One region of the Arthrobacter sp. N1 genome, then DNA from elsewhere that is predicted to be linked to it. Evidence: predicted binding sites of a transcription regulator. Region 1 holds the regulator's gene; the other holds the start of a gene.

Region 1 (10,860 bases):
GGATCCTCAAGGCGATGCGCCGCTCCTACCGGTCCTCACGGTTCCTCGGCATCCTCGACCGGGTGCGCGAGCGCATGCCGGACGCGGCGATCTCCACGGACATCATCGTCGGGTTCCCGGGCGAAACCGAGGAGGACTTCCAGGCCACCCTCGACGTCGTGGAGCGGTCCCGCTTCGCGACGGCCTTCACGTTCCAGTACTCGAAGCGGCCGGGTACGCCTGCTGCCGATCTTCCCGACCAGCTCCCGAAGGCCGTGGTCCAGGAGCGCTTCGAACGGCTCACAGCACTCCAGGACCGCATCGCCCGCGAGGAGAACGCCCGCCAGGTCGGCCGCTCGGTCGAGGTGCTCGTGACCGATCAGCAGGGCCGCAAGGGCAGCGAGACGCACCGCCTGACCGGGCGGGCACGCGACCAGCGGCTCGTCCACTTCTCCGTGCCCGAGGGAGCACCCGCACCGAGGCCCGGCGACGTCGTCACCGTGCCCGTCACCGAGGCCGCGTCGTTCCACCTGCTCTCGGACCCGGGCCCCGAACAGTACGTCCTCCGCCGTTCCCGGGCAGGAGACGCATGGGACCGGAGCCAGGCCGACTCCTGCGGTGTCCCCACCGCAGGGGACGGGGCCGTCCGGGCCGTGTCCCTCGGCATGCCGGCCCTCCCCGTCAGGGCGAGCGCCTGGTGATCCTCCCCGTGGTCGCCGTGGTCGGCCCGACCGGATCAGGCAAGTCCGAGCTCGGGGTGGCACTTGCACACCGGCTGGGCGGGGAAGTGATCAATGCCGATGCGCTGCAGTTCTACCGCGGCATGGACATCGGCACGGCGAAGCTGCCTGTCGAGGACCGCCGGGGCGTCGAGCACCATCTCCTGGACGTCCTCGACGTCACGCAGGAAGCATCCGTCGCGGCCTACCAGCGGGACGCACGGAGTGCCATCGACGAGATCCGCAGCCGCGGGCTGGTTCCCGTGCTCGTCGGTGGCTCGGGGCTGTACCTCCGGGCGGCCCTCGACCGTCTCGACTTCCCTCCCACAGACCAGGCGGTCCGCTCCCGCCTGGAGGCCGAACTGCTCGACGGCGGCCGCGCGGTCTTCCGTGAGCGGCTCCGGGCCGTCGATCCCGTATCCGCTGGTCGTATCGAGGACGACCGCCGCCTCGTCCGGGCGCTGGAGGTCCACGAGGTCAGCGGGCGGCCCTTCAGTTCCTTCATGCCGACGCGCGAGTATCATCACCCGGCCGTGCAGATCGGCCTGGCAGTGGACCGTGATCTCCTGCGTGAGCGTCTCGGGGAGCGCGTGCACGGCATGGTCCGCCTCGGGCTGCGCAGGGAGGTCGAGCGACTCGCCGCGAGCGGACTGCGCGAAGGGCGGACGGCATCGCGCGCGCTCGGCTACGGCCAGTTCCTGCGGGTCATCGACGGTGGCCTGACCGAGGCCGAAGCCGTCGACGAGACCATCGCCGCCACGCGCCGCTTCGCGAAGCGTCAACTGACCTGGTTCCGGGGGGACCCCAGGATCACCTGGCTGGACGCGCAGCAGGAGAGCCTCGTCGACGACGCCGCCGCCCTGGTGCGGTCCCGCGGGGACCTATCCTTGGAAGCGTGACCGACTTCCGCAGCGACACCGAACCAGCCCGAGGCACCCACCCGGTGGACGCCTCCGTCGCAGGCTCCTCCGGGCTCACCTTCACCAAGGGCCATGGCACGGGCAACGACTTCATCCTCGTGCTCGACCCCGACGGCCTCGCACCGACGGACGGCCCTTTCGTCGCAGCCCTGTGCGACCGGCACCGCGGTATCGGCGCGGACGGCTACATCCGCGCGGTCCGTTCGTCCTCGCTCCCGGAGGGTCGAGCTCTCCTGCAGACCGAACCCGCCGCGGAATGGTTCATGGACTACCGCAACGGCGACGGATCCGTGTCGGAGATGTGCGGCAACGGCGTCCGCGTCTTCGCCCACTTCCTCCTTCAGATGTCCGTCGCGCACCTGCCCGAGGGCGGAGAACTGGCCATCGGTACGCGCGCGGGCGTCAAGCGCGTCGCACGGTCCGGCGACGGGTACGCGGTGGACATGGGCCCGTGGGAGTTCATCGCGCCCGATGCCGCCGTGTCTCGGGGCATGGACTCGCTCGTCGCCGTGGGCGGGCTCGACGTCGATCGTCCCGGCCTGTCGATCAGCATGGGCAACCCGCACACCGTCGTCGCGCTGGCGGAGTACGAGGAACTGGGCCGGACCGACCTGAACAGGGCACCGGTCGTGGATCCGGCGCCTCCGCTCGGGACCAATGTGGAGCTGGTCGTGCCGTCCGATCCGCTGGTGGGGGACGACGGCGTGGGTCGCCTGACCATGAGGGTGCACGAGCGGGGTGTCGGAGAGACGCAGTCCTGCGGGACCGGGGCCTGCGCCGCGGCAGCGGCGACGCGCTTCTGGGCAGGGCCCACGGCGCCGGCGCACTGGCTCGTCACGGTACCCGGCGGCGTGGTCGGCGTGACCTTCTTCGACGGTCCGGAGGGTCGGGAGCACGTGCAGCTCAGCGGGCCGGCCGTCCTGGTGGCCCACGGCACCCTCCTGAACGGATCCTGAGCAGCGCCTGAATGCTCCTGAATGCTCACCCCGGTGCGCCGGTCGCGGTGATCGTGGTTCCGGCGCTGGACGGGCCGGAGCGGCAGGGACGTCAGTCCGCCCGGTGTACCTCGATGACGCGGAAGGACTTGGACGTCTCGGCGCGCCGCACCGTGAAGCCGGTAGGCAGTTCGTCCGCCAGCCACCGCTGCAGTGAGTCGGCGCCGAGATTCTTCTGGACCACCAGCCAGGCCCGGCCGCCCGGGGCGAGCCGGGGGATCCAGCGGAGCAGCAGCGCGTGGAGCTCCTGCTTGCCGATACGGATCGGCGGATTCGACCAGATGGTGTCGAACTCGAGGTCCGGGTCGACATCGTCGGGCTTCGCGCCCGTGATGTTCGTCAGGCCCAGGCGTGTCGCATTCTCGGCGGTGAGTGCGAGGCACCGCTCGTTCACGTCGACCGCAAGGACCGACGCCTGCGGGGCCTGGAGCGCCAGGGTCAGCGCGATCGGACCCCACCCGCACCCGACGTCCAGCAGCCGCTGTCCCTCGGGGGCCGGTACGCCGTCCAGGAGGATCCGCGTGCCCTTGTCGACGCCGTCGGGACTGAAGATCCCCGACGAGGTCACGAGCTCGCGCCGTTCGCCGGCGAGGACGACAGACAGGGGTTTCCGGGTGTCCGGACCGGACGGCTGCTCGCTGAAATAGTGCTGGGACTCCATGGGGAAAGCCTAGTGGCAGCCTGCAGGCAACCGGTCCGGCCGACATTTCGCGCTGGGAGAAGAGCCTGTGTCCGTCGTCGTGCGTGGACGTAGAATTGACCTACTCATACCTAGGGAGACCATGACCACGAACAACGGACATTCCACCGGAGCCGACATGGGCCCGGAGGAGATCCAGGCAGTCATCGATCGGATTCTCGCCAGCGACGAAGCTGCCGTGGCGAAGACGAAGGCCGGTACATCGGAGCAGGCTGCCGCGCCCACGGAGAAGACCTGGCGCTCGCGGGCGCTCGCCCTCTCGGACGGGGACGAGACGTCGGACGCCGACGGGGACCAGCAGGATCTCGCCGAACGCCGCGCCCTGCGGCGCGTCGCGGGACTCTCCACGGAGCTCGAGGACGTCACCGAGGTCGAATACCGCCAGCTGAGGCTCGAGCGCGTGGTCCTCGCCGGACTGTGGAGCGAGGGCACGGCGCAGGATGCCGAGAACTCGCTGCAGGAGCTGGCGGCCCTCGCCGAGACAGCAGGTTCCGAGGTCCTCGACGGGATCGTCCAGCGCCGGCTCAAGCCGGACCCCGGGACGTTCCTCGGTTCGGGCAAGGCACAGGAGTTGAAGGACATCGTGCAGGCCACGGGCGCGGACACCGTGATCGTGGACAGCGAGCTCTCGCCGTCCCAGCGGCGTGGCCTCGAGGACATCGTCAAGGTGAAGGTCATCGACCGGACCGCCCTGATCCTCGACATCTTCGCGCAGCACGCCAAGTCCCGCGAGGGCAAGGCGCAGGTGGAACTGGCCCAGCTCGAGTACCTCCTGCCGCGTCTGCGTGGCTGGGGCGAGTCGATGTCCCGCCAGGCCGGTGGCCAGGTCGGCAGTGCCGGGGCGGGCATGGGATCGCGCGGACCGGGTGAGACGAAGATCGAACTCGACCGACGCAAGATCCGCACCCGCATGGCGAAACTGCGCCGGGAGATCGCGGGGATGAAGCCTGCCCGGGAGACGAAGCGGTCCAACCGCCGCCGGAACCAGGTGCCGTCCGTGGCGATCGCCGGGTACACGAACGCCGGGAAGTCCTCGCTCCTGAACCGCCTCACCGATGCCGGCGTGCTCGTCGAGAACGCGTTGTTCGCGACTCTCGATCCGACCATCCGACGCACCGAGACGCCGGACGGGATCGGCTACACGCTGGCCGACACCGTCGGCTTCGTCCGGTCGCTGCCCACACAGCTCATCGAGGCCTTCCGGTCCACCCTCGAGGAGGTCGCCGACTCGGACCTCATCCTGCACGTCGTCGACGCCTCCCACCCCGACCCCGAGGGGCAGATCGCCGCGGTCCGCGCGGTGCTGACGGAGGTCGAGGCCCGGAACGTCCCCGAGATCATCGTGCTCAACAAGGCCGATGCAGCCGATCCGTTCGTCATCGAGCGACTGCGTCAGCGGGAGCCGCGCTCCGTGGTCGTCTCCGCCCGGACCGGTGCGGGCCTGACCGAACTGCGGCAGCTGATCAGCACGAGCATCCCGCGCCCCGGGGTGAAGCTCGACCTGATGGTGCCCTACGAGCACGGCGAGATCGTCAGCCGCCTCCACGAAGAGGATGCCGAGATCCTCGGGATGGAGCACGTCGACGAGGGGACCCGCCTCGAGGTGATGGTCCGCGAGGGCCTGGCAGCCGAGCTGGAGCCGTACGTCCGGCATGAGTGACAGCACGCGGTCCGGCGCCGCCGTCGCGGCGCCGGACGCGGCTCGCCCTTCCCCGGAATCACGCCAGGCGCTCGAGCTCCTCGACGCCGCCGTCTCCGCCATGGGCGGGGAGATGCGCTCGGGCCAGCACGAGATGGTCCGTCAGGTCAGTGAGGCGATCCACTCGGGCGACCACCTGCTCGTCCAGGCCGGCACGGGAACCGGCAAGTCGCTCGCCTATCTGGTGCCCCTGATTGCCCACGCCATGGACAGCGATCGCCCGTCCGTCGTATCGACCGCGACGCTCGCCCTCCAGGCACAGATCGTGGGCCGGGACCTGCCACGACTGCTGGACGCGGTCCGGCCCGCGCTTGCCCGGCCGGTCGACGTCGCGCTGCTCAAGGGGCGCTCGAACTACGTCTGCCTGCACAAGACCGGCGGGGGATTCCCGGAGGAGGATGCGCCGGACACGCTCTTCAGCCTCGGCGAGGATGCGGCTCCCCACCCGGCGCCGGCCGCCATCGCGGGTGGAGCCGCCTCGGCTCTGGGCCGTGAGGTGGTCCGGCTCCGGGAGTGGGCGGAGGAGACGGAGACGGGTGACCGCGACGACCTCGTGCCCGGCGTCAGCGATCGTGCATGGCGGCAGGTGTCCGTCTCCAGCATGGAGTGCCTCGGCGCCGCGCGCTGCCCCGTCGCCCAGGAGTGCTTCAGCGAGAAGGCCCGCGCCGCGGCGGCCGACGCCGACATCATCATCACGAATCACGCCATGCTGGCGATCAGCGCCTTCGAGGGGCTCGCCGTGCTGCCCGAGTACGACGTCGTCGTGATCGACGAGGCGCACGAGCTCCACGACCGTGTCACCGGGGCCGTCTCCGGTCAGCTCTCCGCCGCCATGGTCAGCACGGCGGCCGCCGGCCTCAGGCGCCATGCGTCCGTTGCGACGACAGCGCTCGACTCCGCAGCCAGCGCCTTCGAGGCCGCGTCCGAGCTGGTCTCCTCCGGTCTGCTCGCCGGCGGGCTCCCGGACGATCTGGAGCAGACCCTCGCCCAGGTCCGCGATGCGGCTCGCGCCGCCCTCTCCGACACCAGGACGGACGGGAAGTCCGAGGCAGATGCGGACGGCGGACGCCAGATGGCGAGGTCCCGCGTCACGCTCGTGTTCGACCTGGCCGAGCGGATCCTCGCGGCGTCGGACGCGAAGGAGGTGGTCTGGGCGTCGAGGCCCAGCAGCTTCACGCCCGGATCCGGCTATTCACCGGCGGACGAGAGTGCGCCGGCGACCCTCAACGTGGCGCCGCTCTCGGTGGCCGGCCGGCTCCGCGAAGGGCTCTTCGAGGACCACACCGTGATCCTGACGTCGGCGACACTGGCCATCGGATCCGAATTCGGCCCGGTCGCCGGGTCCCTGGGTCTGAGTGGCCCGGGCGCGCCGGCGTGGACCGGCGTCGACGTGGGCAGTCCGTTCGACTACCCCCGCCAGGGCGTTCTGTACGTCGCCAAGGATCTGCCGAAACCTGAGCGCGGGACGTCGGACGCGCAGCTCGAGGAGTTGCTGGTGCTGCTCACGGCGTCGCGGGGCGGAGCGCTGGGGCTCTTCTCGTCCAAGCGGGCCGCCGAGGAAGCCGCGGAGGCACTGCGCCCGAAGGTGGACTTCGAGATCCTCTGCCAGGGGGAGTCCTCGCTCAACGCCCTGGTCACGCAGTTCGCCGAGGAACAGGACACGTGCCTGTTCGGCACCATGTCGCTCTGGCAGGGCGTCGATGTGCCGGGGGAGTCCTGCCGCCTCGTCGTGATCGATCGCATCCCCTTCCCGCGGCCGGACGATCCGCTGATGACGGCGCGCACCCGGGACGTCGCCCGGAACGGCGGCAACGGGTTCATGAGCGTGTCCGCCACGCACGCGGCGGTCCGCCTCGCCCAAGGAGCGGGACGCCTGATCCGTGCCACCGGTGACCGGGGGGTCGTCGCCGTGCTTGACAGCCGTCTCGCCACGGCGCGGTACGGCGGGTTCCTCCGGGCAGCGCTGCCGCCCTTCTGGGCGACGACGGACCGGGCCACGGTCACCGGCATCCTCGAGCGGATCTCGGGGCGCTGAGGGCTCCGGGCCCGGTGTCCTCCGGCGGGTCTCGGGGCGCCGAGGTCTCCGGGCGGGGGCCGTGCAGGATGCCGGCGGGCAGTCCCCCTCGGCAGGTGTCCCAGCACCGTCGGGCGATCACCGGGCGGGCGGGCTCCCGCCCCGGCCGGACCGGGCTAGAGAGCCCGCATCACCGAGACGACCTTGCCCATGATGCTCGCGTGGTCTCCGAGGATCGGTTCGTAGCGGGTGTTCTGCGGCAGGAGCCACGTGTGGCCGTCGCGCTGGCGGAAGGTCTTGACCGTCGCCTCGTCGTCCAGCAGGGCAGCCACGATGTCGCCGTTCTGGGCGCTCTGCTGACGCCGCACCACCACCCAGTCGCCGTCGCAGATGGCGGCGTCGACCATCGAGTCCCCGGACACCCTGAGCATGAACAGATCGCCGTGGCCCACGAGCTGCCGGGGGAGGGGCATCACGTCCTCCACCACCTGATCGGCCAGGATCGGTCCACCCGCCGCGATGCGTCCGACGAGCGGCACCAGCGCCGTGTCGACGGCGAACTGCTGCTCCGGGGCCGTACCTGACGCGGACGACGCGTCACCCGGCGTCTCCGCGGCAAGCGTCAGCGGCAGCAGGACCTCCATGGCACGGGGCCGCTTCGGGTCCCGCCGGACATAGCCGAGGCGCTCGAGCTGTGACAGCTGGTGCGTGACGCTCGACAGGCTCGCCAGACCGACGGTGTCGCCGATCTCCCGCATGGACGGGGGATACCCCTTGTCGGCGATCGACCGCTGGATGGTCTCCAGGATGGTCAGCTGACGGGCCGTCAGTCCTTTGGACACGGACCGGCCCCGTGGCCTGCCGCGGCCCGCGCTGAGGGGCACGACGTCGGTCGGGGCGTCAACGGTGTTCGAATCCTGTCGAGCTGCCGGTGTTCGTTCCGCCACGGTGAGCCTTTCGCCTGGGACTGTCCGTCCCGTCGGTTCCGCCCTCGCGCCTCCGGTCGTCCCGGAAGCGATTGTGTCAGTGGCGGGTGATTGTCTTGGGTTCATCGGGGCCGTCGTTACGCGGAAGCAGCGACGTCACCGGTGTTCTCCTGTCACGTTCACGCTAGGACAGACCGGGGCACTTATCAAACATATGTTCGAGCGAGTCTCGACAGCGGTCGTCGCTGAGTGCTAGAAATAGGACCAGACGAATTAGAACGTGTGTTCGAACACGCTGATCGGGCGGGTCCGTACATTCGAAGAAAGAGGGAATGGACATGGCTGAAGCAACAGTTCTGCACGGCAGCACGGCGCTGTGGGCGCTGACGCCTGCACGGGCGGCATCCCATCTCCGGGTCGTTCCCTCGACTCTCGACGCCGATCCTTCCCGGGTCCGTACGTCCACGCAGCGGACTACGGGCTTCTCGGGTTCCGAAGGCACCGTCACCGACACGCCACCGGCAGCACGGCCGCTCACACTGACGAGGCGCGGACGCCTGCTGCTGGTGGGCCTGCCCATCGCCCTCGGTGTCGCGGCGCTGGTCCTCCTCGGAGCGTTCCTCACATCACAGGCGCAGGCCGGGGTGGACGCTCCTGCGCCGTCAGCCGTGGTCCAAGTCGATGTCGCGGCGGGCGAGACACTCTGGGACCTGGCCGTCCAGTACGCGCCGGAGCGTGACACACGTCAGGTCGTCGGCGAGATGGTGGAGCTGAACAATCTGGGCACGTCAGTGATCCACGCGGGTCAGAGCCTCTCCATCCCGTCGCGGGGCTGAATCGCTTCTTCCGGATTCCCGCGGATGTGCCGGCCCGAAGGTCCGATGCTCCTGACGGGGTCCCGTCGCATTCGTCGGTGGAGAAGCCGTCGCTTAAACTGGGCAGGTGCCTTCAACCGTCGACGCCCTAGCGAACCTGCCCCTCCGTGACGATCTCGTGGGGCTGCACCCGTACGGCGCGCCACAACTCGATGTTCCGGTCCTCCTGAACGTGAACGAGAACACCTTCGGTGTTCCGGCCGACGTGCATGCGGCTATCGTCGCCGCCGTGGATGCGGCCGCGCAGGGGTTGAACCGATACCCGGACCGCGAGTTCACCGAGCTGCGGACGAACCTCGCCCGCTACCTCGGCCACGGGCTCACGCCGGACCAGCTCTGGGCGGCCAACGGTTCCAACGAGGTGCTGCAGCAGATCCTCCAGGCATTCGGTGGGCCGGGGCGGACGGCGATCGGCTTTCCTCCCACCTATTCGATGTATCCGCTGCTGGCCAGCGGGACCGGAACGCGGTACGTCACCGCACCACGCGACGCGGCCTACACCATGACGCCCGACGCCACGGCGCGGGCCGTCCGGGACTCCGGCGCCAACATCGTGTTCCTCTGCTCCCCGAACAACCCGACCGGGACGGCGCTCGGACTGGAGGTCGTCGAGGCGGTCTACGAGGCAGGGAAGGATTCCCGGGCGATCGTGATCGTGGACGAGGCCTACGGCGAGTTCGCCCAGGAGGGGACGGCCAGCGCCCTGACCCTGCTGCCCGGTCGGCCCCGGTTGCTCGTCTCGCGGACCATGAGCAAGGCGTTCGCCCTGGCCGGGGCCAGGATCGGTTACCTCGCCGCCGCACCGGAGATCACCGACGCCCTCCGCCTGGTGCGCCTCCCGTACCACCTCTCCGCGATCACGCAGGCGGCGGCCAATGCGGCCCTGACCCACGCCGCCACGCTGCTGTCCAACGTCGAGGCGATCAAGGTGCAGCGGGACCGGATCGTGGTGGAACTGCAGCGGCTCGGGCTGACGCCGGCGCCGTCCGACGCGAACTTCGTCTTCTTCACGGGCCTCGAGGACCCGCACCGTGTCTGGGAAGGCCTGCTGGCCGCCGGGGTGCTGATCCGTGACGTCGGCATACCGGGGTCGCTGCGGGTGACGGCCGGGACCGAGGAGGAGACGACCCTCTTCCTCTCGGCGCTGAAGAACCTCCTGTAGGGCTTCGCGGCCCCGCCTGTTCTCCTAGACTTGAGGGGCAGGATCGCGGCACCCGTCCAGTGGGCGGAGCCGGGCCGCCCCTGCGCCTGATTCGCCGACCAGCGCCCGGAAGCCCGGCAGCGCACAGAAGGAATGACATGACTGCAGATGCCCCCCGCGGCCGCACGGCCCGGATCGAGCGCGTCACCAGTGAGTCCAGCGTGCTCGTGGAACTGGACCTGGATGGCACCGGCGTGTCCACCATCGACACGACGGTCCCGTTCTTCGACCACATGCTGACGGCGCTGTCGAAGCACTCACTCATCGATCTCACCATCCGGTCGTCCGGCGACACGCACATCGACGTGCACCACACCGTGGAGGACACCGCCATCGCGATCGGCGAGGCCCTGCTCGTCGCGCTCGGTGACAAAGCCGGGATCCGCCGCTTCGGCGAGGCGACCGTACCGCTCGACGAGGCGCTGGCGAACGCCGTCGTGGACATCTCCGGCCGCCCCTTCCTCGTGCACGGCGGAGAGCCCGCGGGCCAGGAGTACCACCTGATCGGCGGGCACTTCACGGGATCGCTGACGCGCCACGTGCTGGAGGCGATAGCGCTGCACGCCCGGATCTGCCTCCACGTCACGGTGATCGCCGGCCGGGATCCCCACCACATCGTCGAAGCACAGTTCAAGGCCCTTGCCCGGGCGCTCCGCGCCGCCGTCGAGCCCGACCCGCGGGTCGAGGGCATCCCGTCCACCAAGGGGGCCCTGTGAGTGCGCGGACCATCACCGTCCTGGACTACGGCTCCGGCAACGTCCGTTCGGTGGTGCGTGCCCTCGAGCACGTGGGCGCGGAGGTCCTCCTCAGCGCCAAGCCGGACGACGTCCTG
Region 2 (10,860 bases), 280 kb from region 1:
GAGCTCACGTTCTCGGCGTCCTCCGCAGACATCCTCGCCGCGGACCGCGCCGTCCCGCCGGCATCCTGCAACGAGGGGCCACGCAGCCGGTTCCCGAGTTCGATCTTCTTCAACGCAGCGCTGCGGAACCTCGACGCCTGGGTGCGCGACGGCGTCGCGCCTCCCCACGCGGAGCCCATCCTGGTGCGCAACGGCGCGCCGGTCCTCGACCGGTTCGGCAACGTGCAGGGCGGCCTCCGCTCGCCGTTCCTCGACGCGCCCACCAGCACCTGGTACGGCACGGCGACGGGCGCGTCCTTCTGCTTCATCGCAGGATACGAGCGCCCGCTGTCCCAGACGGTGATCGACAGCCTCTACCGGAACCACGGAGCCTACGTGAAGGCGGTCAAGGACAGCGCACGCAGCCTCGAACGTGAAGGGTTCCTGACCGCCTACGACGCACGCGAGCTGCAGAGGGACGCCGCGCAGAGCAGGATCCCCTGATGGTGGGATGAACGCAGAGAGGCCCCCGTTCCGGCGGGGGCCTCTCTGCGTGGACGGCCTGCAAGGGGACATCGGCTGTGGCAGGGTTGCCGGATGGACGAGCAGACCTGGGAACAGCAGATCGGGACCTACTGGGAGCAGGAGTTCGACGACACGCGTCCCGAGGAATCCCTCGTCCGGATGCGGGACCTGGCCGCCGTGCGGCCTGACGGCGATGCGGCAGCCCTCTTCGAGTACGCCGGCGTGCACGACGCCCTCGGTCTCGAACACGAGGCGATCCCCCTCTATCGTGCGGCGATCCGTGCGGGTCTCGAGGGCGAGCGCGCCACCCGCGTGGTCATCCAGCTGGCCAGCACCCTGCGCAACGTCGGCGCGTCGGCCGAGGCGGTGCGGATGCTCGAGTCGATGCCGGCGACGGAGGCCGACGAGGCGGCGCGTCAGGCCTTCCTGGCCCTCGCGCTCTACGACGAGGGACGCTATGGCGATGCCCTGCGCACCGCACTCGCAGCCCTGATCCCGACGCTCGACGGCTACCGGCGAGCCCTCGGTGCCTACGCCGACGAGCTGCCGAGCACGACGCCGGACCGCGGCTCGTCCCCGCAGCCTGTCATGGATCGCCCTGAGTGACGTGACGTGACGTCCGTCCTCCGCGGCACGGTCACGGCCGGCCTTCACCCCACGTGGCGGCGAGCGCGGTCCAGGCTGTCCTTCCCGTGGCGAGCGGGGTCCTGGCTGTCCGTGCCTGGGCGGTTGCGCGTCCTGAACGCCTCCGCGCCGAGGGTCGCAGCCGTGCTGCCCACGCCGAGGACCAGGCCGATGCGGGTATGCGGAAGCCGCGTGCCTCTGTCCGCAAGGCGCTCCCCGACACCGAAGACGAGCCGTTCCATTCCGACCGTCAGCGCGACGCTTCCGCCGAGGAAAGCCACCGCTGCTCCCGCGAGCACCACCGCGTGACGTACGGGGTGGCGCATCGACGACCGGAAGCGCGGGCCCCGGTGGGTGCCCGAGCGTCCATCGGTGGTCGACCGGGGTGATGGAGGATCGGCGGCGACACCCGGGTCGCCGGGCTCCGGCTCCGGTGCAGTGTCCTCGCCGGGTGAAAGCCTGCCGCGTCTCATCGCCGCGATCCCGTAGGCCGCACTGGCGGTGAGGATCATCGTCTTGGCGACGACGCGCACCGGCCTGCTCGTGGTGTAGTCGGGCAGGGCGTACCAGAGGATGATGCCCAGCCCGGACAGGAGATCGGCCAAGAGCGGGAGGGGAGGTGTGGTCTTCGGCGACATGGGATCCACGCTACGGACCCGCCCGGCGCGGGCGCATCCGCCCTCGTGCTGATCCCGGTGTCCTCCGCGCGGAGGATGGCCGCCCGTCCGGCGGAGGAGAACACGCCCAGCCGGCGGAGCAGAAGGCGCTGGACGCCAGGGCGAAGTCCGCTGGACCCCGGAGCAGAAGGCGCTGGAGGCCGGAGCGAGGTCCGCCCGGACACCGGCCGTGCCCGCCCCGGAGTCGGGCGGGCACGGCGTCGGGTCCACGTCGTCCGCAGGTCAGCCGTTCGGGGGCGTGTAGAGCTGGAGGTCGTTGCCCTCGCTGTCCTTGAACGGGAGGATGCGACCCCACGGGTACTCGCTGATGTCGCCCTCCACGGACGCTCCACCCCGGGCGGCGATGCGCTCGAGCTCGTCCTCGATGGAGCCTTCCGGCTCGAGGCTGATGACGGCTCCGCCGCCTGCTCCGCCATGGGTGGCCTCCCGTGCGTTGAGGCCGATGGTGAGCCCGCCGGCGTCGATCTCGGCCCACTCGTCCTCCTGCATGCTGACGTCCAGTCCCAGGGTGTCCCGGTAGAAGGCCAGCGCCCGGTCCATGTCCTCGACGGGGACCCAGACGGTTGCTACTCCCTTGGCCATGATGCTCCTTCCGCGGATCCGGAGGGGATCCAGAGGGTTCACGGACCCGGCCGGGCCCGTCCCTCGGCACGCTACCGGCCGGTCGGAGCCGACGCTCCGGAGGAGAGGACCCTTGACGGCGGCTCGCCCGTGCTGTCCTACCGGGGGCGCTCGGCGGCGTGGCGGCGCGCGAGATCGGCCAGGGAATCGTCCAGGCCGTCGGCGTCGAAGGAACCGAACCTGCGCTCGGCGGCGGTGCGCAGGAGGAAGTCGGCGATGGCCGGGTTCTTGGGCAGGAGCGAGCCGTGCAGATAGCTCGCCACGATGTTCCGGTAGCGCGCCCCCTCATGCTCGTCCTCAGCATTGTTGCCCGCGCCCTTGACGACGGTCGCGAGCGGCCTGACGCCTTCGCCGAGGAAGGTCTGTCCGCTGTGGTTCTCGTAGCCGTGGATGTCGCCGAATTCCTCGCTGGTGGCGACGACGTTGCCGATCAATCGCTCCGTGCCACCCCGGGTTTCGAGGTCCAGCACGCCGATCCCGGGGATCACGGTGCCGTCGTGTGTCCGGAACTCCCTCCCGAAGAGCTGGTACAGACCGCAGATGAGCAGCATCGGCGTACCGTCTTCCGCGAGCTCGCGGAGACGCGGAGCGATCGACTGGAGGTCGTCCTGGATGACCACCTGTCCGCTGTCCTGTCCGCCGCCACCGATGATGACGTCGATGTCCGCGGGGAAGGCGTCGCCGGCGTTGTGTTCGAGGATCTCGGCGCCGTAACCGCGCCAGGCGAGCCGCTGCTTGAGGACCAGGACGTTGCCGTAGTCGCCGTAGATGTTCATCTCCCGTGGGTACAGCTGCAGGATGCGCAGCGTCCCCTTCGCCGGATCGGCAGGAGCCTCGCTGAGGTGGCTGGCGGACGGTGCATCGGTCATCAGGAGACCACCTCGACCTTCGTGATCTTGGAGAGTTCGCGGCGCACGGCGAGCATCGCCGTGTAGGTGCAGAAGATGCGCTTGGGGTGGCCCGCCGAACCGCCGATGAACTGCTTGAGCCCGTCCGGGATGTCGGTCTCGACGGCGCCCACGCGGACGTCGTCGTACTTCAACCGGAGCGCCATGTCGTAGGCGCGGACGCCGCTGACCATCTCCACGCCGCCGAGTCCGAGCGAGTCGAAGTCGACGTCCCAGAGCCAGGACATGTCGCGCCCGTCGGCGTAGTTGTCGTTGATCGCGATCATCGTCGCGCAGCCGGCAGGATCGAACGACTTCAGCCCGAGCCGGAAGCCACTCGGGTTCTTCACCAGGACCAGTTCCAGGGGAAGGCCGTCGACGACGAGGCTCTCGCCCCGTCCGAACGCGGGCTCGACGGCGGCCAGGGACGCGTACAACCGGTCGTCGTCGGCGGTTCCGGCCATGACGGTCCGCGCCGCAGCGAGCGCGGCGGCCGCGTTGAAGATGTTGTAGACGCCCCGGAGGCGGAGATCCGTGCGGGTCACCGTGCCGTCCGCCTCGAACTCGGCGGAGTTACCGTCGACCGAGCGGAGGACCACGTCAGCGGGCAGGGCGGAGGCGGGAGCGGTGCCGGCCGCGCCGCGGAGTTCGTCGTCGTTCGGGAACGTGCTCCGCAGTGATGCGTCGAGGCCGAAATAGACGACGTCGGCGGTCGTGACCGATGAGGCGATACCGGCGACGCGCGGGTCCTCGCGGTTGAGCACGACGGTGCCCGTCGTGGCCAGGGCGATGCGCTCGAGCAGCCGCGTGGTGGCGTCGATCTCGCCGAAGCGGTCCAGCTGGTCGCGGAGCACGTTGAGGAGCAGGGAGAAGCGTGGGGGGACGAGCTTGACGAAGTGCACCGCGTGCGCCTCGTCGAGCTCGAGCACGGCGACGTCCGCCGTCAGGCGGCCGCGCCAGTCCACCTCGCCGAGCAGTGCGGCGGCCACGCCGCGCGTGAAGTTGCTGCCGGTGCGGTTGGTGAAGACTTTCAGGCCCTGGCCCTCGAGGAGCTCCACCACCATCTTGGTGGTGGTCGTCTTGCCGTTCGTCCCGCTGACGACGACGACGCCGCGGGGGAGGTTGGACAGCGCGCGGGCCATGAACCCGGGGTCGAGGCGCTCGACCACGAGGCCGGGAAGGGCGGAGCCGCCGCCGCGCAGGCGGGACGCGATGCGCACGGCCTTGCCCACGAGGACTGGAAGGGGATTCATGCCTCCACGATATCGCCGGGCCGGTGTTCTTCCCGCGAGGCGGGGGACGAGGCGCTCCCGGCCGGGGCGGCTACGCCCGGCCGACGACCTAGAATCGAGGGATGACCTCCCCGTCCTCCTCGGCGCCCCTGCCGACGTCGGTCCCCGTATCCGATGAGCCGATCGACGCTCCGATCGACGCGCCGATCGACGCTCCGATCGATGCGCCGGCCGACACCCGTCGATCCGGCGTGCGTCCGGTCGGCGTGCCTCCGGCCGGCGGGCGCCCGGTCTCCGGGGATCGCGCGACCACGGAGGGGAGGGCCGCGGCCGGACGGCGCGTTGTCGTCGTCGGGGTCCTCGCGGTGCAGGGCGACGTACGGGAGCACATCGCGACGATCGAGTCGCTCGGCGGGCGCGCCGTCACGGTGCGGCGTCCGGCGGAACTCGCCGCTGTGGACGGCCTCATCATCCCCGGCGGCGAGTCGACCACCATCGACAAGCTGACGCGCACCTTCGGGCTGGCCGCTCCGCTGCGCGAGCTGATCGTCGGCGGCCTGCCCGTGTACGGATCCTGCGCGGGCATGATCATGCTCTCGGATGTCATCGCCGATCCCGCCACCGACCGCTCGGGCAATCCGCAGCAGACGTTCGGCGGGCTCGACATGGTGGTGCGGCGCAACGCCTTCGGACGCCAGCGCGAGTCCTTCGAGACCGACCTCGACTTCGCGGAGCTGGCGGCCACGGGCACCGCCGCGGCCGGGGACCCCGTGCGCGCGGTCTTCATCAGGGCGCCCTGGGTCGAGAAGGTGGGCGACGGCGTCGAGGTGCTGGCGCAGGTGCCCGCCGCCGGGACACCCCGGGCGGCACCCCGGGACGACGTCGGTGACAGTTCTTACGGCGGTGGCTCGAGTGATGGCTCAAGCGATGGCTCAAGCGACGGCTCCGGCGGTGCGACGGACGGCGCAGGAGCGGACTTGGAGCCGGTCGCTAGAATTGTCGCAGTGCGTTCGGGCAACCTGCTGGCCACGAGTTTCCACCCGGAAGTGACGGGTGAGCGGCGGGTCCACGAACTCTTTATCCGGATGATCAGAGGAGAAGCGTAAGCATGTCGGGGCACTCCAAGTGGGCAACCACCAAGCACAAGAAGGCGGCGATCGACGCCAAGCGCGCGAAGTCCTTCGCGAAGCTGATCAAGAACATCGAGGTCGCAGCGCGCGCGGGCGGTGCCGACGTCGCCGGTAACCCCGGCCTCGAACTCGCCGTCTCGAAGGCCAAGAAGACCTCCGTGCCCATCGACAACATCAACCGCGCGGTGAAGCGCGGCGCGGGCCTGCTCGGCGAGGCCGTCGACTACCAGACCATCATGTACGAGGCCCGTGGGCCCCAGGGCTCGGCGCTCCTCATCGAGTGCCTCACGGATAACAAGAACCGTGCTGCCTCGGAAGTGCGGCTCGGTATCTCCCGCAACGGCGGGACGATCGCCGACCCCGGATCCGTGGCCTACCTCTTCGCCCGGAAGGGCGTCGTCACGCTGCCGAAGAACGGACTGACCGAGGACGAGCTCCTCATGTCCGTGCTCGACGCCGGCGCCGACGAGGTCAAGGAATCGGCCGACACCTTCGAGATCGTGTCGGAGCCGCAGGACCTCCGTGCGGTCGTCGAGGCCCTCGACGCGAGCAGCATCGAGTACGAGACCGACGAGGTCGAGTTCGTCCCGTCCATGCAGGTGGACCTGGACTCCGACGGTGCGCGCAAGTTCCTGAAGCTCGTGGACGCCCTCGAGGAGCTCGACGACGTCCAGAACGTGTATTCGAACGCCAACCTCTCGGACGAGGTCCTGGCCGAGCTCGAGGACGACTGACATCGTCCTGCTTGTCGGCGTCGTCCTGCTGACCGGATCCGCCCGGTGACCTACCGTGTCATGGGCGTGGACCCCGGCCTGACGAGGTGCGGCCTGGCCGTCGTCGACATCGAACCGAACCGGCGCTCGACGCTCGTGGCCGTCGGCGTCGTCGGGACGGAGGCGGGCCGCAGCCTGGACGAACGGCTGCTCGTCATCTCCGAGGCGGTCGACACCTGGCTGGACCTGCACAAGCCGGAGGTCCTCGCCGTCGAGCGCGTGTTCAGCCAGTTGAACGTGAGCACCGTCATGGGGACGGCCCAGGCGTCGGGCGTGGTCATCGTCGCGGCCGCACGCCGCGGGATCCCCGTCGCCCTGCACACGCCCACCGAGGTCAAGGCCGCCGTCACGGGGAACGGGCAGGCGGACAAGGTGGCCGTCACCAAGATGGTCACGAAGATCCTCCGCCTCGACACCCCTCCGCGGCCGGCGGATGCCGCCGACGCGCTGGCCCTCGCCATCACCCACGCGTGGCGCAGGGGAGTGGGGCAGCAGGGCGCCGCGGTGTCCGGCGGCTCGCTCACTCCGGCGCAGCGCCTGTGGGCCGAAGCGGAAGCCAGGGCCCGACGCCGGTAGGCCCGCTCCGCGGTGTGGCGGCTCGATCGCACGGCGTGACGCCGGTACCGTAGTGCATTAGAACGTATGTTCGACACCGGGCGCGCCCGGTCCATCCATCCGCACGTGCCTCTGGAGCTCCTCATGATCAGTTCCCTCCGCGGGACAGTGACCCACGTGGGCCTGCACTCCGCCGTCATCGACGTCAACGGCTTCGGCATGCAGGTCCAGGCCACCCCGCAGACCCTCTCGGGATTGCGGACGGGCGAGGAGGCCAGCGTCGCGACCGCGATGATCGTGCGCGAGGACTCGATGACGCTCTTCGGGTTCGAGGACGCCGACCAGCGCGAGGTCTTCGAGACGCTCCTCGCCGTCAGCGGCGTCGGTCCGCGTCTGGCCCTGGCCGTGCTCGCCGTCCACACCCCGGACGCCGTGCGCATCGCGGCGTCGTCGGGCGACGACAAGGCCTTCAGCAAGGTACCCGGGATCGGTCCCAAGGGCGCGCGGCGCATCGTGCTGGAACTCGCGGGCAAGCTCGTGCCGCTGGAGGCGAAGCCCGGCGTGTCACCGCAGTCCTGGCAGGGCCAGGTGCTCACGGCCATGATGGGCCTCGGCTGGTCCGAGAAGGACGCCGGAGCGGCGATCGACGCCGCCGTCGCCGAGGCGCCCGAGGTCGCCGCGTCCGGCGACGTGGGGCAGATCCTCAAGCTCACCCTCCGCAGGCTCGGCCAGGACGGCGCGCGCAGCTCCGCCCGGTCGACCACCCGGGGTCCGCGCACTCCTGCGGGCGCTGCCGGCCGGGCCCAGGCCGATGCCGGGGTGGGCGCATGACCGATCACCACCCCGAGGACGTGCCGCTGGTCGCGCCCTCGGCCGACCCGGAGGACCGCGCCGTCGAGGCAGCGCTCCGGCCGAAGAACCTCGACGACTTCGTCGGGCAGAAGCGCGTCAGGCGGCAGCTCTCGCTGGTGCTCGAAGCCTCCCGGCTGAGGGGGCGCAGCGCCGACCACGTCCTGCTGTCCGGCCCTCCCGGGCTCGGGAAGACGACCCTCGCCATGATCATCGCCGCGGAGATGAACGCGCCGCTGCGCATCACGTCCGGGCCCGCCATCCAGCACGCCGGCGACCTCGCGGCGATCCTCTCGTCGTTGACGGAGGGGGAGGTGCTCTTCCTCGACGAGATCCACCGCATGTCCCGGCCCGCCGAGGAGATGCTGTACATGGCCATGGAGGACTTCCGGGTCGACATCATCGTCGGCAAGGGACCCGGCGCCACCGCCATCCCTTTGGAGCTGCCGCCGTTCACGCTCGTCGGAGCCACGACGCGAGCCGGCCTCCTTCCCGGCCCGCTCCGGGACCGGTTCGGCTTCACGGGGCACCTCGAGTTCTACTCCACCGAGGAACTCGAGCTCGTGCTCCGCCGCTCCGCGATGCTGATGGACATGAAGGTCAGTTCGGCGTCCTTCGCGGAGATCGCCGGCCGCTCCCGGGGGACCCCGCGCATCGCCAACCGCCTGCTACGGCGTGTCCGGGACTGGGCGCTCGTCCACGGCGTCGACCTGATCGACGCACGGTCCGCCAGTGCGGCGCTGGACATGTACGAGGTGGATGCGCGCGGGCTCGACCGGCTCGACCGCTCTGTGCTCACGGCCCTCATCACCAAGTTCAACGGAGGGCCGGTGGGACTGTCCACCCTGGCCATCGCCGTCGGTGAGGAACCGGAGACCGTGGAGACCGTGGCCGAGCCCTACCTGGTGCGTGAGGGCATGCTGGGACGCACCCCGCGGGGGCGGATCGCGACCGCCGAGGCCTGGAAGCACCTCGGCCTCGTGATGCCCGCCACCGTGGCCGCAGCCATGCCCGAGGACCTCTTCTCCGTCGCGCCGGAGGACCTGATGGGCAGCGAATCCGCGATCGACAGCTGGGCCCGACCGGACCCGTGACGCGGAAGCGGTCAGGATTCCCCTTTACACTGGTGTCTTCGTCTGTGTGCCGGGGCACATCCCTGCCGCACACACCCAGACCCACGAACGGATTCGCCCAGTGCTTGCACACGTAGTTGCCCAGACCGCATCCGAAGATGCTCCTCCCTTCGACATCTTCTCGCTGCTGCTGCCCCTGGCGCTGGCGTTCCTGATCTTCACCATGTTCCGGCGGCAGCGTAAGTCGCAGCAGCAGGTCAAGGAGATGCGGACGCAGATGGAGCCGGGCACCGAGGTCATGACGCAGTTCGGTCTCTTCGGCACCATCGTCTCCATCGACCAGGAGAACAACAAGGCCGTCCTTGAACTGTCGCCCGGCACCTTCGCGACCGTCCATACGCAGGCCCTCTCGAAGGTCGTGCAGCAGGAGTCCGTCGCGGCGGAGGACACGCCCGGTACGGACGATGACGCCGCACGGCGTGATCTCGACGCCTACGACGGCGCGGTCGTCCCGGACGATGCCTCCTCGCTCGACGGTGTCGACCGGCCCGCCACCGGCGGGGCGACCGCCACCTCGCCCTCCACGGTGTCGGGTGCCGAGACCCCGGACCCCCTTCGCGAGCAGGGCGGCGAGCTGCCCGAGAGGGATCAGTCGCTGCGGGACAACCGCGACGCGCGCGACGCCCGCGACCCCAAAGCGAACCCCGACCACTAGCATTCCTCAGGGGCCGGTACTCAGCCGTGCCTGTCGTGACACCGGCGCCACGCGTGGCGCCACAGCATAAGGACACCTCACCATGCCTCGTACCGGTCCCGGGACGGCAGCCAAGCGGACACTTGTCTGGCTGGGCGTACTGACCGCACTGCTCGCGATCCTCCTCGGCTCGGGCTCCATCTGGAGCACGGCCAGCTGGAGCCCGCGCCTGGCCCTCGACCTCGAGGGCGGTACCCAGATGATTCTCGCCCCCCGGGTCCAGGGCGGCAGCGAGATCACGCCCGAGCAGCTCGACCAGGCCGTCGAGATCATCCGGCAGCGTGTCGACGGCTCGGGCGTCGCCGAAGCCGAGATCAACACCCAGTCCGGCCAGAATGTGATCGTGTCCCTCCCGGGCACCCCTGACCCGGAGACGCGGGACCTGATCCAGGCATCCGCACAGATGGAGTTCCGGCCGGTCCTCGCCGGCGGCCCCGGTCAGGCGCCCGCCGCCGAGACGCCGACGCCCGACGACCAGCTGCCCCAGCCCGCGGCCGAGCCGCAGGACGCCAGCGATCCGAACTGGATCACCCCGGAGCTGTACAAGGAGTTCGAGGCGCTCGACTGCCTCGATCCGGCCGCTCTCGAGCCCGCGGAGGAACCGGCGCCCGCCGACGAGCCCATGGTCGCCTGCGAGCCCGACACCCAGGGCAAGTACATCCTCGGCCCGGTCGAGGTACCGGGCACGGACATCTCGACCGCGAGTTACGGGCTGCAGCGGGGTGCCCAGGGCCAGGCGCTCAACACCTGGGCCGTCAACATCGACTTCAACGACGAGGGCACGCAGATCTTCCGCGAGGTCACCGAGCGCCTCTTCGCCCTGGGCGACGGGGACCCACGGAACCAGTTCGCCATCGTGCTCGACGGCCGGATCGTCTCCGCGCCCACCACCAACGCCGTGATCCCCGACGGCAATCCCCAGATCAGCGGCAACTTCACCGAGGAGTCCGCCGCGGCGCTGGCCGAGCAGCTCAAGTACGGTGCGCTGCCGATCAGCTTCGAGATCCAGAGCGAGCAGCAGATCTCCGCGACCCTCGGTGCGGACCAGTTGCGCCTGGGCCTGATCGCCGGGCTGATCGGCCTGCTGCTCGTCGCCGTGTACTCGATGTTCCAGTACCGCCTCCTCGGGCTGGTCACCATCGCGTCGCTCGTCGTCGCTGGCGTCCTGACCTACCTGGCCA

What was found. The regulator LexA, encoded in region 1, represses DNA repair genes until DNA is damaged. The targets are predictions, from matches to a motif close to TCGAACANNTGTTCGA.
Region 2: the regulator LexA is predicted to act here: its motif matches at 7,083-7,098, upstream of ruvA (Holliday junction branch migration protein RuvA).

The regions. Positions count from the first base shown of each region.
Region 1 is NZ_CP102608.1:1,217,095-1,227,954, forward strand. It holds gene miaB (tRNA (N6-isopentenyl adenosine(37)-C2)-methylthiotransferase MiaB) at 1-680, shown strand, start outside; gene miaA (tRNA (adenosine(37)-N6)-dimethylallyltransferase MiaA) at 674-1,597, shown strand; gene dapF (diaminopimelate epimerase) at 1,642-2,574, shown strand; gene NVV32_RS05530 (class I SAM-dependent methyltransferase) at 2,666-3,274, opposite strand; gene hflX (GTPase HflX) at 3,396-4,973, shown strand; gene NVV32_RS05540 (ATP-dependent DNA helicase) at 4,966-7,047, shown strand; gene lexA (transcriptional repressor LexA) at 7,203-7,910, opposite strand; gene NVV32_RS05550 (LysM peptidoglycan-binding domain-containing protein) at 8,291-8,788, shown strand; gene NVV32_RS05555 (histidinol-phosphate transaminase) at 8,895-9,989, shown strand; gene hisB (imidazoleglycerol-phosphate dehydratase HisB) at 10,127-10,744, shown strand; gene hisH (imidazole glycerol phosphate synthase subunit HisH) at 10,741-10,860, shown strand, end outside.
Region 2 is NZ_CP102608.1:1,496,528-1,507,387, forward strand. It holds gene NVV32_RS06680 (alpha/beta hydrolase domain-containing protein) at 1-483, shown strand, start outside; gene NVV32_RS06685 (tetratricopeptide repeat protein) at 577-1,110, shown strand; gene NVV32_RS06690 (hypothetical protein) at 1,155-1,766, opposite strand; gene NVV32_RS06695 (VOC family protein) at 2,028-2,387, opposite strand; gene NVV32_RS06700 (type 1 glutamine amidotransferase) at 2,525-3,295, opposite strand; gene NVV32_RS06705 (MurT ligase domain-containing protein) at 3,295-4,566, opposite strand; gene pdxT (pyridoxal 5'-phosphate synthase glutaminase subunit PdxT) at 4,911-5,651, shown strand; gene NVV32_RS06715 (YebC/PmpR family DNA-binding transcriptional regulator) at 5,654-6,409, shown strand; gene ruvC (crossover junction endodeoxyribonuclease RuvC) at 6,455-7,024, shown strand; gene ruvA (Holliday junction branch migration protein RuvA) at 7,148-7,834, shown strand; gene ruvB (Holliday junction branch migration DNA helicase RuvB) at 7,831-8,946, shown strand; gene yajC (preprotein translocase subunit YajC) at 9,047-9,640, shown strand; gene secD (protein translocase subunit SecD) at 9,723-10,860, shown strand, end outside.